One region of the Bradyrhizobium sp. CCBAU 53351 genome, then DNA from elsewhere that is predicted to be linked to it. Evidence: predicted binding sites of a transcription regulator. Region 1 holds the regulator's gene; each other region holds the start of a gene.

Region 1 (5,585 bases):
TCGCGCTGCTGCTCGGCGCGGCCCTGTTGCGGCGGAGCCGGCTGTTCGCGCCGGCGATCATGATCGCAGCGGTCGCGGCGGGCTTTGCCGTGGCGACCTGGAAGACCGCGCGCATTGCCCACACCGTACTCGCAAAACCACTCTATTCGGCGTCGCTGTCGGGCTTCGTCGAGACGCGCGACATCCGCGAGCGCACCGATCGCTTCGTGCTGCGTGTCACCGCGATGGAGGCGCAGCGCAGCGACGTCAAGCTCGACCGCGTCCGCCTCTCCGTGCGCAAGGGCACCGCGCCCGAGGTCGGCAGCTTCGTTCAATTGAAGGCGCGGCTGATGCCGCCGCTCACGCCGGTCCGCCCCGGCAGCTACGACTTTTCACGCGACATGTTCTTCCAGGGCATCGGCGCCTCCGGCTTCGTGATGGGCGCAATTACGGCTGCAATCCCGCCTGATGCCGGCGGCCTGCGGCTGCGCTATGCCGCCTTCATGCAGGGCCTGCGCGATGCGATCGACGCCCGCATCCGCGCAACGCTCGAGGGCGACAACCGCGCGATCGCAACTGCACTACTCACCGGGCGGCGCGATGCGATTTCCGCCCCTGTCAACGATGCGATGTTCATCTCCGGGCTTGGACACGTTCTCTCGATCTCCGGCTATCACATGGCGGTGGTCGCCGGCGTCGTCTTCTTCGCGGTGCGCGCGCTGCTGGCGTTGATCCCGGGCCTGACGGCCGGCTTCGCCATCAAGAAATGGTCGGCGGCTGCAGCATTCGTCGCGGCTGCGTTCTATCTGCTGCTCTCGGGCGCCGAGGTCGCAACCCAACGGTCGTTCTTCATGACGGCGGTGGTGCTGATCGCGGTGATGGTCGATCGCCGCGCCATCACCTTCCGCACGCTGGCGGTGGCGGCGCTGATCGTGCTTGCTGTCGCGCCGGAGGCGCTGGTGCATCCGAGCTTCCAGATGTCGTTTGCGGCAACGCTCGGGCTGGTGGCGCTGGTGCAGATCGGCATGCCGAACCTGCTGGCCTCACCCGATCATTCGGCCACCGCGCGCGTCGCGCTGTGGGGCGGGCGCGAGATCGCGATGCTGTTCCTGGCCTCGCTGATCGCGGGGCTTGCGACCACGCCCTATGCCGCCTTCCACTTCCATCGCGTCACGCCCTATGGCGTGCTCGCCAATCTCGGTGCGATGCCGGTGGTCTCGGCGCTGGTGATGCCGGCGGGGCTGCTGGGATTGCTGGCCGCGCCCTTCGGGCTCGATGGCGTCTTCTGGTGGCTGATGGGCCTCGGCATCGACTGGATGGTCGCGGTCTCGCGCTGGGTGGCGGCCTTGCCGGGCGCGGTCGGCCGCATCCCGGCGTTCGGGATCGCGCCGCTGATCGCCGCGAGCCTCGGCATCATCGTGATGGGCCTGTTGCGCACGCCCTTGCGCTGGTGCGGTGCCGTGGTGCTGCTGGCGTCCATCGCGTGGGGCCTGTCGGTGCGGCAGCCCGATATCCTGATCGCCGGGGACGGCGCGAGCGTCGCGGTGCGGGGCGGGGACGGGCGCCTGCACCTGATCAGGACGGGCAAGGACAATTTCATGCTGAAGGAGTGGCTGGCGGCCGACGCCGATCCGCGCGATGCCGGCAGCAGCGCGCTGGCCGAGGGGGTGTCGTGCGACGAGGCCGGCTGCGTCACGCCGCTTGCCGACGGGCGCCTGGTTGCGTTGGCCTCGCGCATCGATGCGCTCGCGGACGATTGCAGCCGTGCCGCACTGGTCGTGACGTCACGGCCCGCACCGCCCGATTGCGCGGCGATGGTGGTGGATCGGCAGCGGCTCGTTCGCCAGGGCGCGCTGGCGTTGACACGGCGTGGCGACGGATTTGCAGTTCAGGCGGTGAGGGCGAGGGGCACGAACCGTCCCTGGTCGCCGGCGGCCGCCGGCGAGGGAGATTTCGAAGGAGCCCTCATGCCGAGGGCGGCGGCTCCGCGCGCCAAGGATGCGACCCCGTCGGAGGCCGATCTTCAGGCGGAGGACTGAGCCTCGGTCAGCCCAGCGGCAGCGGTGTGACGGGCGAACGGCTATCGGCGATGATCTCAGGCTTGTGCTCGCGCTCGCCGACCGGTTGGGTCACGGGCAATTGCAGCACGGTTGCGCGCTGGCCTTCGACGAGCTGAGTCACCAGCACGTATTTGCCATCAGGGAATTCGATCGCATCGTGATGGCGATCGGGAATGTGCGGATCGATCTTGCCGAACTTGCCGACGCGGGAGTTGACGGTGCGCGTCCAGATCCAGCGGTTGTCGTAACGGACGTTGTCTGCGAAGGCGAGCTCCGTTCCCGGCAGCAGGCAGATCGCAACGGAGAGGTCGGCTTCGGAGGCGAAGCCGCGCGTCGAGGTGCCGCGGAAGGTTGTCGTGACGATGGTCTCGCCGACTTCTGCGGGGCGCGTCGCGACGGCATGCAGGCTATAGTCACACATCGGGTGCTCCTCATGTGAAGATAGCGACCCGCGCCTCTCGGAGGCACAGGCCTCTGTCAGAGTTTAAACACCAACGTTGTGCTTGGTTGTAGGCAAATCTGCGGCTGGGATCCGCACCCCGCGATCACTTTAACTTTCCCGAATTCGCCAGGAACAAAGCTGGCTGCGGTGCATTACGCCGGCGCCTGTCACGACACTTCGCATTGCCGGCGCGATCGCGGCGCTGCGCAATTGGGTGTTGCGGACATGGCAATGCGATGGCGCGGCAACGGCCCCGTGCCCCGACCGCTGCCCAAACGATCTGGTCTTCCGAACGCGAAACGCCGTGACGCGATGTTGCTGCGGTCCGCCGAAGATGGCCGTGGAGGAGGGGCCGGATAATCTGTGCAGAACCAGAATGATCATCCAGCCGGAGCGGACATTCATCCGCTCCAATCTCAGATCGGCGACGCCGACCGAAGGCGCACGCAGGCGCCAAAACTACTTTCGGACTGAGTCCTTCCGGACTCAGTACTTCCGGTAAAGCCCAATCAGCTTGCCCTGAATCTTCACCCGGTTCGGCGGCAGGATACGCACCTCATAGGCGGCATTGGCAGGCTCGAGCGCGATCGACGCGCCGCGGCGGCGGAAGCGCTTGAGCGTAGCCTCCTCGTCGTCGATCAGCGCCACCACGATGTCGCCGGTGTCGGCGCTCTCGTTGCGCTGGATCAGCGCCATGTCGCCGTCCAGGATACCGGCCTCGACCATGGAATCACCGCGCACCTCGAGAGCGTAATGCTCGCCCGAGCCGAGCATGTCGGGCGGCACGCTGATGGTGTGGCTACGGGTCTGCAATGCCTCGATCGGCGTGCCGGCCGCGATCCGGCCCATCACGGGCACCGCAACGGGCCGCTCGCCCTCGTCCACGGGCGGGCTGGAGCTCGCGCGGATCTTGCCGAGATTGCCCTCGATGACGCTTGGCGTGAAGCCGCGCCGGGCGCCGGCGGCAGCCTGGAGCTCCGGCAGCTTGATCACTTCGATGGCGCGGGCGCGGTTGGGCAGCCGGCGAATGAAGCCGCGCTCCTCGAGCGCGGTGATCAGGCGGTGGATGCCCGACTTCGAGCGCAGGTCGAGCGCATCCTTCATCTCGTCGAAGGAGGGCGGCACGCCGCTTTCCTTCAAACGCTCGCTGATGAACCGCAGAAGCTCGTATTGTTTGCGCGTTAACATCTCGACCAAAGTCCCCCGGTTGATGTCGTTCGATTCCGAGACGATGAGTTCAGCGATAAGCCGCTACATCCTCGAAACAAATCATGAACGGACACTATATGTTCGATACATGTTCCGCAACTGCTTAATTTACCGTGAACGAAGCGCGGTTCGCGGAATGCGTGTGGCCGTGCACTCAGACGGGGAGCCGCAGCACCTCGCAGGGGCTGCCGGCCTCGGCCTTCGGTGCGAACGGTGGGCGCACGAGAAGTACCTGTGCCGCAGCAAGATTCGCAAGCAGAGAGGAATCCTGATGGCTGACGGGAAGCGCGACCGGCGTGCCGTCGTCGCGCAGCTCGAGGGTCGCGCGCAAGTAATCCTCGCGCTGGTCGTTGGCACCGAGATCGCAGGCGAGCACGGCGCGTTCGCGACGATGATGAATCACCGAGCGGCCCGACAAGGCGCGAATCAGCGGCACCATGAACAGGAAGGCGCACACATAGGACGACACGGGATTGCCGGGCAGGCCGATCACGCGCATGGCGCCCAGCCGGCCATGCATCATCGGCTTGCCCGGCCGCATGGCGATCTTCCAGAACGCCATCGCGATGCCTTCGTCCCTGAGTGCCTGCTGGACCAGGTCGTGGTCGCCGACCGACGCGCCGCCGGTCGTGATCAGGATATCGGCACCGCTCTCGCGGGCGCGGCGGATGCCTGATGTGGTGGCCTCCAGCGTGTCGGCGGCGACGCCGAGGTCGACGGTCTCGGCGCCCTCGCTGCGGGCGAGCGCGTGCAGGGCGTAGCCGTTGGAGTAGACGATCTGGCCGTGCCCGGGCGCTGAGCCCGGCATCACCAGTTCGTCACCGGTGGCGAGGATCGCGACCTTGGGACGGCGGCAGACGGCGAGCTGCGGGTAATTCATTCCGGCAGCGAGCGCGAGGTCACGCTCGGTCAGACGCGTGCCCTTGCGGAGGAGGACGTCACCCTCACGGAAGTCGACGCCGGCCGGGCGGATGTGCCGTCCGGTGATCGCGGCTTCCTTGATCGTGACGCTGTTGCCGTCCGCGACGGTGTCCTCCTGGATCACGACCGCGTCCGCACCGTCGGGAACGACGCCCCCGGTGAAGATCCGCACGGCTTCGCCGGTGCCGACCGCTCTCGCGAAAGGACGGCCGGCGGCGACCTCGCCAATCACCGTCAGCCGGGAATCGATCGCTGCCGCGTCGGCCGCGCGCACCGCATAGCCGTCCATCGCCGACATGGCTTGCGGCGGCTGCGTGCGCCGCGCCGCGACATCAAGTGCCAGCACGCGGTGATAGGCCTCGTCGAGGGCAACCATCTGTTCAGGCAGCGGCTCTGCACCTGCCAGCACCGCGGCAAGGGCGTCGGAAACCGGCATCAGGGCCACGGGCAAAACTCCTGCTCGCACATCGTTCAATGGGGCGGCGAGAGTTCTAGCCGACCGCAGGCGCGAGGCAAAGCAGCGCGCGGGATGATCTATCCTGCGTGATCTCCGTGGTGGAGGAGTGCAAGTTCGTCAGGGCATGATCAGGAAGCCGAGACAGCGCGCCTTGAAGGACGAGAATCACGAGCGCCAACACCGATACGGTCACCGTGCCGCCGGATCGTCCGGACTGATCTCAAATGCGACGTCGGGCGCTTTGGGCCCTTGATCCTTGTCGGGGAGCGGATCGGCCTGCGATTTCAGGTCGGCGGCCTTGCTGATCAGCTTGGCGGAAAGGTCAGAATCCGAGGTGTTTCTTGCGAATTCAAGCAGGAGAGAGGCTTGCTTGGTGAGATAGGTTTTGCCCAGCACGTCGATCAGTCCGATGTAGAAGTCCCAACGGACTCAAGAGTCCGAAGGGCGGTATTCCGTTCCCGGAACTCTGTATAAAAATGCACAAAGTGATCAGGTTCCAAAATTCCAGCAGATTTAG
Region 2 (5,585 bases), 1.0 Mb from region 1:
CAGGGGACGCAGCGGCGGCTCGCTCTCGACACGCGCGGGCCATTCGGCCTGCATGGCGGCTGCGAGATGATGCTGCGCCGGCGCGGCCATCACCGCACATTCAGGAATATGGGTATCCTCCGGCAGGTGCACGACGACGCGTTTCCCCCCGATGCGCGCGGCGATGCGGTCGATCAGCGCGGCAAGCTCGTCATTGTCATGGACATGGGCGTCGAGATCGCGCTGCTCCTGCACCACGATCTCGGTGCGGCTCGCCGACAGGCGCACCATGTCGAAGCCGAAACCGGGATCGAGGGGATCTGCGAGCGCATCGAGCCGCTCGCGGAACAGGCGGTCGATCACCGCGCTTCGCGTCACGGGACGTCCGGTCTCGACCATGATGGCGCGCACCACGCCGTCGGTGCGGAAGAAGGCGGCTTCGAGCCGCCGCGCGCCTTTGCCCTGTTTCTCCATCGATGCGATCAAGGTGTCGGCGAGCCGCGACAGCGTCATTGCGATCATGGTGTCGGTCGCGATCGGTTCGGCAAAGCGCTTCTCGACGATGTAATCGGGCAGCGGCTTGCGCGGGCTGATCGGCGCATCGCCCTGCCCCAGCGCATGCGCGAGCAGCGTGGAGAACCGGGCGCCGAACCGCGCCGTGATCTCGGAGGCGCTGCGCGATGCGACGTCGCCGATGGTCTTGAGGCCGGCGCGGCGCAAGCCGGTGGTGATGGCCTCGTCCGCACCGAGCGCGGACACCGGAAACCGCTCGATCGCCGCCGCCTCGTTGCCATCGGCAACGATGCTGCCAGATGCCTGCCGCGTCAGCGTACGCGCGCAGATCGACGTGCCGGCGATCGCCGCACCGACGGCAAAGCCCTGGCGGGCGAGCGCGCGGACCAGCGTCTTGAGCAGCGCAGCCTCGCCGCCGAACAGATGTGCGCAGCCGGTGATATCGAGGAACAGCCCATGCGGCGGATCGAGCGCCACCAGCGGCGTGAAGCGATCGCACCAATCGGCGATGTCGCTGAGCGTCTTCGCATCGGCCACGACATCGGCGTCGAATACACGCAAATCCGGACACATCGCCCGCGCATTCGCCAGCGGCTGGCCGATATACAGGCCGAGGCGCTCGGCGGCCTCGTCCAGCGCATGGATCACCAGCGCATTGTTGTCCTTGATGACGACGATGCCGGGTTCATCCTGCGCGCCGCCGCTCACCTGCAAGAACCGCTGGATCCGGTCGATGGGCAGGCGCGGCAGCCACAAGCTGAGAATACGCCTTCGGCTCACTGAACTGGCACTCATCACAATTCCATTCCATGATCCACCGGCCGCAGGGGCCATGACGATTGCGCAAGAGCTCGGCATCGAAGCGCGGCGCGCCCCAGGCACTCCACACAGCTCCCGGCGGCGAATGTGCCGCGCGCAACATCCACCTGGTCTCTGCGGTCGAGGGCAGCGGCTGCGCCGCCATGCGCAGCAAGAGACCGGTGACGCCGGAGCCTTGCGCGGCCAGCGTCAGCTTGCGGCTCGCCACGAGATCGAACTGCCTGGTCTCCCCCCAGAGCTCGAGCACGACGGCCCCCAGCGCGTCGCAGGCAAGCGCATCGGCCGAGGTTCGCAGCGCGCTCTCGACATCGGCGGCGCGCACCGTCACCACGCGGCGCGGGTCGAGGCCGAGCTCTTTGAGCCCGCTCATCGACAGCGCGCCGGCTTCCAGTTCCGAAAAATCCTGCCGCACCCACAACAGCGGCCGCTGTGCGCTCACGCGTCCCGCAAGACCCATGACGAATCCTGTGGCGGTCGTACCCTGCCGCCCCTCGCAAAACACCTCATGGATCGCCGCGCGCGCGAGCCCGCCCTTCAGCACGGCATCGACCTCGTTATGGCCGAGCGCGACCCGATCGTGCTGGTGCACGATCTCCGCGGTCTCGATGCGTTCGATCTGGCCGCGCAAGGTCGCAAGCGCGCTTAGACGTGCGCCGCTCATGCTCGCCGCTCCTTCAGAGGTGATTGCCGGTGGCTCTCGAAGAGAACCAATGGCTGGCTCATTTGTTCATGATATGTTCTAATATAAAGCTAACGGCGCGCGGAGAGTCAATCGAATTGGCGCGCTTGCGGATTCATCAGTGGAATCAACGGGATTCAAACATGGACGTACAACGCAAGCTGGAAATCCTGGCCGACGCCGCCAAGTACGACGCGTCCTGTGCCTCCAGCGGTACTGAAAAGCGGGATTCCAGCGACCGCAAGGGCATGGGCTCGACCGCGCCCGGCATGGGCATCTGCCATTCCTACGCACCGGACGGACGCTGCATCTCCCTGCTCAAGGTGCTGCTGACCAACGCCTGCAATTACGATTGCCTCTATTGCGTCAACCGCGCCTCCTCGAACGTGCCGCGCGCCCGCTTCACCATCGAGGAAGTGGTCAAGCTGACGCTCGACTTCTACCGGCGCAATTACATCGAGGGCCTGTTCCTTTCCTCCGGCATCATCCGCAGCCCCGATTACACCATGGAGCAGGTGGTCAGCGTCGCGCGAAGACTGCGCGAGGAGCATCACTTCCGCGGCTACATTCATCTCAAGACCATTCCCGAGGCCGATGACGCATTGATCGCGGAGGCCGGCAAATATGCCGACCGCCTCTCCATCAATATCGAGATGCCCGAGGAGACCAGCCTGCAGCAATTCGCGCCCGAGAAGGACGTGCGCGCGATCCGCCGCACCATGGGCCGGCTGCGGCTGAAGCTGGACGAAGCCGAGGACGACCGCAAAGCAAAGACGAAGGCGAGGCCGCAGCGCTTCGCGCCGGCGGGCCAGAGCACGCAGATGATCGTCGGCGCCGACAGCGCCTCCGATCACACCATTCTCCACACCAGCTCCAATCTCTACGGCTCGTACAAGCTGCGGCGCGTCTATTATTCCGCCTTCAGCCCGATCCCCGACGCGAGCCGCGCCTTGCCGCTGGTGCAGCCGCCGCTGCTGCGCGAGCACCGGCTCTATCAGGCCGACTGGCTGATGCGGTTCTACGGCTTCGACGTTGCGGAGATCGTCGACGACAGCGCGATGCTGCCGCTCGACATCGATCCAAAGCTCGCCTGGGCGCTGCGCCACCGCGACCGCTTTCCGCTCGACGTCAATCGCGCCAGCCGCGAGGAGCTGCTGCGTGTGCCCGGCTTCGGCACCAAGGCGGTCGAACGCATCATCGCGACACGGCGCACCACCACGATCCGCTTCGCCGATCTCGCACGGCTGCATGTGCCCAAGCACAAGGCGCTGCCGTTCATCGTCCTCAGCGATCACCGCCCTTCGCCGTACCGTCTCGACGACGCGCGGCTGATCGAACGGTTCAAGCCGAAGGCAACACAATTGGGATTTGGCTTCTGATGCAGTACATCACCCTCGAGACCGAAACCGATTTCGACGGCTGGCGCACAGCCGCCCGCAGCCTCGTGCTTCACCACGTGAGGCCCGCCGATGTCACCTTTGCCGTGCAAGGCGGCGAAGCCGAGCTGTTCGCCCCGCCCGCGCCGTCACCAATCCTCGAGGTGAACGACGGCACCTTCAACGTATCAGGCAAGTTCATCGAACTCGCGAAAGCAGCGATCCTGCACCGCGATCCCGAGCGCTTTGCCATCCTCTATCGGCTGCTGTTTCGGCTGAAGGACAATCACGATCTCATCGAGGCCGCGACCGACCCTGACGTCGCGCAAGTCACCGCCATGGCGAGAGCGGTCCATCGCGACGAGCACAAGATGCATGCCTTCGTGCGCTTCCGCGAGATCGGCAGGGAACGCGCAGCGCATTACGTCGCCTGGTTCGAGCCGGAGCATCACATCGTCGAGCTCGCAGCGCCGTTCTTCGCCAAACGCTTCGCCGACATGCCCTGGTCGATCCTGACGCCGGACCTCTGCGCGCATTGGGATGGCCATGCGCTCGCGTTCACACCGGGTGTCAGCAAGAGCGAGGCGCCGGGCGAGGATCGACTGGAGGAAACCTGGCGGCGCTACTACGCCAGCATCTTCAATCCGGCCCGGCTCAAGGTGAAGGCGATGCAGGCCGAGATGCCGAAGAAATACTGGAGGAACCTGCCCGAAGCCTCGATCATTAAGCCCTTGATCGAGGACGCCGAGCGCATGACCGGCGCCATGATCGCCAACGCCGCAACCGATCCGCACAAGCCCCAGAAGCGGCCGGAGGCTCCGATGCCACGCAAGACCGCCGCCGACGATCTCGAAACCCTCCGCGAGGAGGCCGCGCATTGCCGCGCCTGTCCTCTCTACAAGGACGCGACACAGACCGTATTCGGCGAAGGCCCGAGATCGGCCAACATCATGCTGGTCGGCGAGCAGCCCGGCGACAAGGAAGACCTCGCGGGCCACCCCTTCGTCGGCCCGGCCGGGCAGATGCTCGACCGTGCGCTTGCGGAAGCCGGGGTCGACCGCAAGAAGGTCTATGTCACCAACGCCGTCAAGCACTTCAAATTCGTGCCGCGTGGAAAGATCCGCCTGCACCAGAAGCCGAATACGCCGGAGATCCGGGCGTGCCGGCAATGGTTCGAGCGGGAAGTCTCAGTAATCCAACCCGATCTGATCGTAGCGATGGGTGCCACCGCGGCGCAGAGCGTGTTCGGCAAGATCACCCCGATCGGCAAGACCCGCGGCCGCCTCATAGACCTTCCCGACGGGCGAAAGGCTCTGGTGACGGTGCACCCGTCCTATCTGCTGCGACTGCCCGATCCGGAGGCCAAGGTGCTGGAATATCGGCGCTTTGTCGAAGATCTGAAGATTGCAGCGGGCCTGCAGAGGAAAGCCGCGCACGCCGCCTGAATAGTGGTGGGAAAGCGGCCTTCAACCGCCGCTTGTCATCCAGCCTTCAAATCCATCGCGGACAATGCCCCTCAACTGCAAGGTAAGGGGCGTCCAGACATGACCGATGTTGCATTCGACCGCGCGGTAGCCGATCCCGCGCCCGTTCAGCCGGCCTCGCGGCCGAATCTCGACAAGGGCTTCAATCCACTGACGATGATTTTGTTCTTCGGCATCCTCGCCGCGGGCCTGCTGTTCGTCGCCTACAGCATCTATGCCGACGTCAACGCCACCGGCACGAAGGTGACGACCTATCTGCCCTACATCCTCCTGCTCGTCGCGCTGCTGATCGCGCTCGGCTTCGAATTCGTCAACGGCTTCCACGACACCGCCAATGCGGTTGCGACCGTGATCTACACCCATTCACTGCCGGCCGAAGTCGCGGTGATGTGGTCGGGCTTCTTCAACTTTCTCGGCGTGCTGCTCTCCTCCGGCGCGGTCGCCTTCGGCATCGTCTCGCTGCTGCCGGTCGAGCTGATCCTCCAGGTCGGCTCCAGCGCCGGCTTCGCGATGGTGTTCGCGCTGCTGATCGCCGCGATCCTGTGGAATCTCGGCACCTGGTTCTTCGGCCTGCCCGCCTCCTCCTCGCACACGCTGATCGGCTCGATCATCGGCGTCGGCGTCGCCAACGCCGTCATGCGCGGCCGCGACGGCACTTCGGGCGTGGACTGGACCAAGGCGACCGAGATCGGCTACGCACTGCTGCTGTCGCCGCTGTTCGGCTTCATCTGCGCC
Region 3 (5,585 bases), 110 kb from region 1:
AGCGGGTGGCGCTACTCCGCCGCCTCGCTCGTGCTCCTTCGCTTCGGCTTGCGCGCTTTCTTCAGCACCGGCTCCAGGAATTTTCCGGTATAGCTCCGCGGCGCCTTGGCGATGTCTTCCGGCGGGCCCCAGGCGACGATCTCGCCGCCGCCGTCGCCGCCTTCGGGGCCGAGGTCGATGACCCAGTCTGCGGTCTTGATGACTTCGAGATTGTGCTCGATGACGACGACCGTGTTGCCCTGCGCGACCAGCTCATGCAGCACCTCCAAGAGCTTCTTGACGTCGTGGAAGTGCAGGCCGGTGGTCGGCTCGTCCAGGATGTAGAGCGTGCGGCCGGTGGCGCGTTTTGACAGCTCCTTGGCGAGCTTGACGCGCTGGGCTTCGCCGCCCGATAGCGTGGTCGCCTGCTGGCCGACATGGATGTAGTCGAGGCCGACGCGGTGCAGGGTCTGGAAGGTTTCGCGCACGCGCGGCACCGCCTTGAAGAATTCGGCGGCTTCTTCGACGGTCATGTCGAGCACGTCGGCGATGCTCTTGCCCTTGAACAGGACTTCGAGCGTCTCGCGGTTGTAGCGCTTGCCCTTGCAGACGTCGCAGGTGACGTAGACGTCGGGCAGGAAGTGCATCTCGATCTTGATGACGCCGTCGCCCTGGCAGGCCTCGCAGCGGCCGCCCTTGACGTTGAAGGAGAAGCGGCCGGGCTCGTAACCGCGCGCCTTGGACTCGGGCAGGCCGGCAAACCATTCGCGGATCGGCGTGAAGGCGCCGGTATAGGTCGCGGGGTTCGAGCGCGGCGTACGGCCGATCGGCGACTGGTCGATGTCGATGATCTTGTCGATGTGCTCGAGGCCCTCGATGCGATCGTGCGGGGCGGCGCCCTCGCTGGCATTGTTCAGCTTGCGGGCGATGGCGCGGTACAGCGTGTCGATCAACAGCGTCGACTTGCCGCCGCCGGAGACGCCGGTGACGCAGGTGAACAGGCCGAGCGGGATCTCGGCGGTGACGTTCTTGAGGTTATTGCCGCGCGCGTTGACCACCTTGATGGTGCGGCGATGGTTCGGCGGGCGCCGCTCCGGGACCTCGACCTCGAGCTCGCCGGTCAGGTACTTGCCGGTCAGCGATTTCGGGTTGCGCATTATCTCGGCGGGCGTGCCTTCGGCGACGATGTGGCCGCCATGCATGCCGGCGCCGGGGCCGATGTCGAGCACGTAGTCGGCGAGGCGAATGGCGTCCTCGTCATGCTCGACCACGACCACGGTATTGCCGAGGTCGCGCAGCCGCTTCAGGGTGTCGAGCAGGCGGGCGTTGTCGCGCTGGTGCAGGCCGATCGAAGGCTCGTCCAGCACGTAGAGCACGCCGGTCAGGCCCGAGCCGATCTGCGAGGCGAGGCGAATGCGCTGGCTCTCGCCGCCGGACAGCGTGCCGGAGGAGCGGGACAAAGTGAGGTAGTTGAGGCCGACGTCGAGCAGGAAGGTGAGGCGCTCGCGGATCTCCTTCAGGATGCGGCCCGCGATCTCGTTCTGCTGCGCGTTGAGCGCGTCGGGCACGGTCTCGAACCATTCGCCGGCCTTCTTGACCGACAGCTCCGAGATCTCGCCGATATGCCTGGCTCCGATCTTGACGCAGAGCGCCTCGGGCTTGAGCCGGAAACCCTTGCATCCCTCGCAGGGCACGTCGTGGAAGTATTTCGCCAGCTCCTCGCGCGCCCACTCGCTTTCGGTCTCGCGGTAGCGGCGGTTGATGTTGGTGATGACGCCCTCGAACGGCTTCTTGGTGTCGTAGGAGCGCACCCCGTCCTCGTAGGAGAACTTGATCTCGTCCTCGCCGGAGCCGTGCAGGATCGCGTTCTGCGTCTTCTTGGGCAGGTCCTTCCACTTGGTGGTCAGCGTGAACTTGTAGTGCTTGCCGAGCGCGGTCAGGGTCTGGATGTAATAGGGCGAGGACGATTTGGCCCATGGCGCGATCGCGCCCTTGCCGATGGCGAGCTCCTTGTCGGGAATGACGAGGTCCTCGTCGACATGCTGCTCGACGCCGAGGCCGCCGCAGGCCGGGCAGGCGCCATAGGGATTGTTGAAGGAGAACAGTCTGGGCTCGACCTCTGGAATCGTGAAGCCCGAGACCGGGCAGGCGAACTTTTCCGAGAAGAGCATGCGCTCGGGCCCGCTCTTGTCGTGGATCTTGGCGGTCTTCTTTTTCTCTTCGGTGGGAGCCGCCGTGGGGGCGTCGGCGAACTCGACGACGGCAAGGCCCTCAGCGAGCTTCAGCGCGGTCTCAAAGCTCTCGGCGAGGCGCTGGCCGATGTCGGCGCGCACCACGATGCGGTCGACGACGACGTCGATGTCGTGCGGGAATTTCTTGTCCAGCGTCGGCGCTTCCGCAAGTTCATGGAAGGTGCCGTCGATCTTGACGCGTTGAAAGCCCTTCTTGAGCCATTCGGCGAGCTCCTTGCGGTACTCGCCCTTGCGGCCGCGCACGACGGGCGCGAGCAGATAGAGGCGGGTGCCCTCGGGCAGCGCCAGCACGCGGTCGACCATCTGCGAGACGGTCTGGCTCTCGATCGGCAGACCGGTGGCCGGCGAATAGGGCACGCCGACGCGCGCCCACAGCAGGCGCATATAGTCGTAGATCTCGGTGACGGTGCCGACGGTCGAGCGCGGGTTCTTCGATGTCGTCTTCTGCTCGATCGAGATCGCGGGCGACAGGCCGTCGATCTGGTCGACGTCGGGCTTCTGCATCATCTCCAGGAATTGGCGCGCATAGGCCGAGAGCGATTCGACGTAGCGGCGCTGGCCCTCGGCGTAGATGGTGTCGAAGGCGAGTGAGGATTTGCCGGAGCCGGAGAGGCCGGTGAACACCACCAGCTTGTCGCGGGGAATCTCGACGTCGATGTTCTTGAGGTTGTGCTCGCGCGCGCCACGGATCGTAATTGCGCGCAGGCTTGAGCCCGCGTTCTGTTGTTGGCGCTTCGCCTTGATCACTTCATCCATCCCGCTGGTCCTCAAGGAATCCAAAGACGCGCGATCGCGCCAATGATGAAGGCGCGCTTCGCCCGGAACCGGGATCGGCGCCGATGGGGTTATCAGCGAACGTAGGAAGAACGCGCGCGGATTTCCAGAGGGAGTTGCGAATCGTCAACGGAATGTTGGCGCGCTGGCGGCATCTGGCAGCAGGCGGGCGCGGAACTGTAGAACGCGGCAGGCGAACGAGCGGGCAAACAACGAGCAAGGGCAAACAAAAAGGCCGGCGCAAGGCCGGCCTTTCGTAACGCGGGTAGCGTTTAAGTCGAAGCTCAGTACTTGGCGACGACCGGGGCGCCGAAGTGATAGTTCACGCCGACCTGCACGGTGTGGAAGTTGAGCGTGCCGGTGGGCAGGGCGCCCGAGAAGTAGGTCTCGCCGCCGAGGCTGCGATAGAGGTACTCGCCCTTGACGGTCCAGTTCGGAGCGAAGAACGCTTCGACGCCCGCACCGACGGTCCAGCCGGAGTGGAACTTGCTGTCGGAGATGGTCACGCCGAGAGCGCTGGCGCTCAGCTTGTTGTCGATCCAGGCATAGCCACCCGTGCCGTAGAACAGCACGTTGTTGACGGCCCAGCCGATACGGCCGCGAACGGTGCCCATCGCATCCGTCTTCGAGCTCAGGGTCGCCGTGGCAACACCGAAGCCGGGGACGAGGACCGGACCGGAGACCGACGCGCTGACGTCAGCCCACGCAGCATCGGCCTCGAGGCCGAACACGACGTTACCGGTCTGCCAGTTGTAGCCGGCGGTGCCGCCGACGAAGCCGCCCTTCATCTTCGGGTCGCCCGAAGCGTTTTCCCAAGCGCCGCCACCGACGACACCGAGATAGAAGCCGGTCCAGTTGTAGACCGAAGCCATCGGAGCGACCGGAGCCTTGGTGTAGGGGCGCGCCGCGAGATCAGCAGCCGAAGCGGGGGCCGCCAGAGCGAACAAACAGGCCGAAGCCAACAAAACCTTTTTCATTTTCAACTAATCCCAGTCCCAGTTTCTGTTGTTGCCTTCCGCGGACGGAAGGGCAGCGGACTCAACGGCCCAACTGATGCCGTGCTTACACCACTGAAGCCGCAAGTTGTGTATCCGAAAAGCCACAGTGGTCGGAAAGGTGATGGTTACTGACTTATTTAACCCCTGAATCGCGCCCCGCCTGAAGAGGAGGGCGCGAGCTGGATCGTTCAATCATCCAAGGATATCAGAGAGATATCCGTGCTTGACGAGTGGCAGGCCGCCCGCGGTCATTCGGGCTGATCATGCCGATGTCGCAATTCCGGCGATGCGCTTAGAACGTGTGAGGCTCCAGGCAGAGCGGCCGGGAGGTTCCCGAGCCGGCGAAAGTCAGAAGTGCGCGTGGCGCTCTGTTCGACGCCCGGCCAGAAAGAACAAATCTGGAACATGACGAAGGTCGGTGCTATATGTGGGGATAACCCAGGGGGTGGTGGGCTGAGCGGCGCCCGCAAGCGTATAGGGTCGCCTCAACAGGGCGCAGAGGAACGCGGGCAGCGCGCTCGGCCTTTTGAAATCAGTGGCATTCGGAGTGGAGAGCGGCGATGGCGGGAAGCGTCAACAAGGTCATTCTGGTTGGAAATCTCGGCAAGGATCCTGAGATCCGCCGCACCCAGGACGGGCGGCCGATTGCGAATTTGAGCATCGCCACCTCGGAGACCTGGCGCGACAAGAATACCGGCGAACGCAAGGAGAAGACCGAGTGGCATCGCGTCGTGATCTTCTCGGAGCCGCTTTGCAAGATCGTCGAACAGTATCTGAAGAAGGGCGCCAAGGTTTACATCGAGGGCGCGCTTCAGACCCGCAAGTACACCGACCAGAGCGGTGTCGAGAAGTATTCGACCGAGGTCGTGCTCCAGGGCTTCAACTCGACGCTCACGATGCTCGACGGCCGCAGCGGCGGCGGTGGAGGTGGAGGCGGCAGCTTCGGCGATGAGCCGGGTGGTGATTTCGGCTCGTCAGGACCCGTCAACAGCGCGCCACGCCGTCCCGTGGCCGCCGGCGGCGGTGGCCGCAACAGTGACATGGACGACGATATCCCGTTCTGAGGACGGTCTGACGATAAGGGGGCGCCGGCAGGTTGGGCCGCGCCTGCCACGTCGTGTCAGCAAACCTTACTAATCGACAGAGCGGGCTCGGGATTTCCGGGCCCGCTTCATGTTTGGGTTGAACTCTGACCGCGCCGGGCAAGCAGGCCGAAGAGGTGCGCGCCACCGCGCGATCATTGAGGTGGCCGAGGCGATTTCGAAGAGCCTGTTCCATGCCCATCCGAGACCCTCGTTGCAAGGCCGTAAGCTATTGGAAAAATAAGCGGAAAAAGCGCTTCCCTCGACCCCGCAAGGGTGGTTATCAGGGCCTCGATGCGCTATATGATTCCCAGATAAAACCTCACCGGATTTCCCCTTGGCTGACGACGACGACAAGCCCGGCGACCAGCCGGCGCAACCCTCGGATATTCGCCCCGTCTCCATCTTCGAGGAGATGAAGAAGTCCTATCTCGACTACGCCATGAGCGTGATCGTGGCGCGGGCGTTGCCTGACGCCCGCGACGGCCTGAAGCCGGTGC

The links. The regulator LexA, encoded in region 1, represses DNA repair genes until DNA is damaged. The targets are predictions, from matches to a motif close to TGTTCNNNNTGTGTTCNG.
Region 2: XH83_RS11500 (putative DNA modification/repair radical SAM protein) is a predicted target of LexA. The motif match lies at 2,036-2,053, and genes of this name have one in related genera.
Region 3: uvrA (excinuclease ABC subunit UvrA) is a predicted target of LexA. The motif match lies at 3,083-3,100, and genes of this name have one in related genera.

The regions. Positions count from the first base shown of each region.
Region 1 is NZ_CP030059.1:3,457,881-3,463,465, forward strand. Features, by position in the region: gene XH83_RS16170 (ComEC/Rec2 family competence protein) at 1-2,018, shown strand, start outside; gene XH83_RS16175 (hypothetical protein) at 2,026-2,460, opposite strand; gene lexA (transcriptional repressor LexA) at 2,968-3,669, opposite strand; gene glp (gephyrin-like molybdotransferase Glp) at 3,845-5,056, opposite strand; gene XH83_RS16190 (hypothetical protein) at 5,258-5,464, opposite strand.
Region 2 is NZ_CP030059.1:2,454,356-2,459,940, reverse strand. Features, by position in the region: gene XH83_RS11510 (DNA polymerase Y family protein) at 1-1,287, opposite strand, end outside; gene XH83_RS11505 (ImuA family protein) at 1,178-1,972, opposite strand; gene XH83_RS11500 (putative DNA modification/repair radical SAM protein) at 2,134-3,369, shown strand; gene XH83_RS11495 (UdgX family uracil-DNA binding protein) at 3,369-4,811, shown strand; gene XH83_RS11490 (inorganic phosphate transporter) at 4,911-5,585, shown strand, end outside.
Region 3 is NZ_CP030059.1:3,570,343-3,575,927, forward strand. Features, by position in the region: gene uvrA (excinuclease ABC subunit UvrA) at 12-2,987, opposite strand; gene XH83_RS16730 (outer membrane protein) at 3,290-3,982, opposite strand; gene XH83_RS16735 (single-stranded DNA-binding protein) at 4,564-5,067, shown strand; gene gyrA (DNA gyrase subunit A) at 5,423-5,585, shown strand, end outside.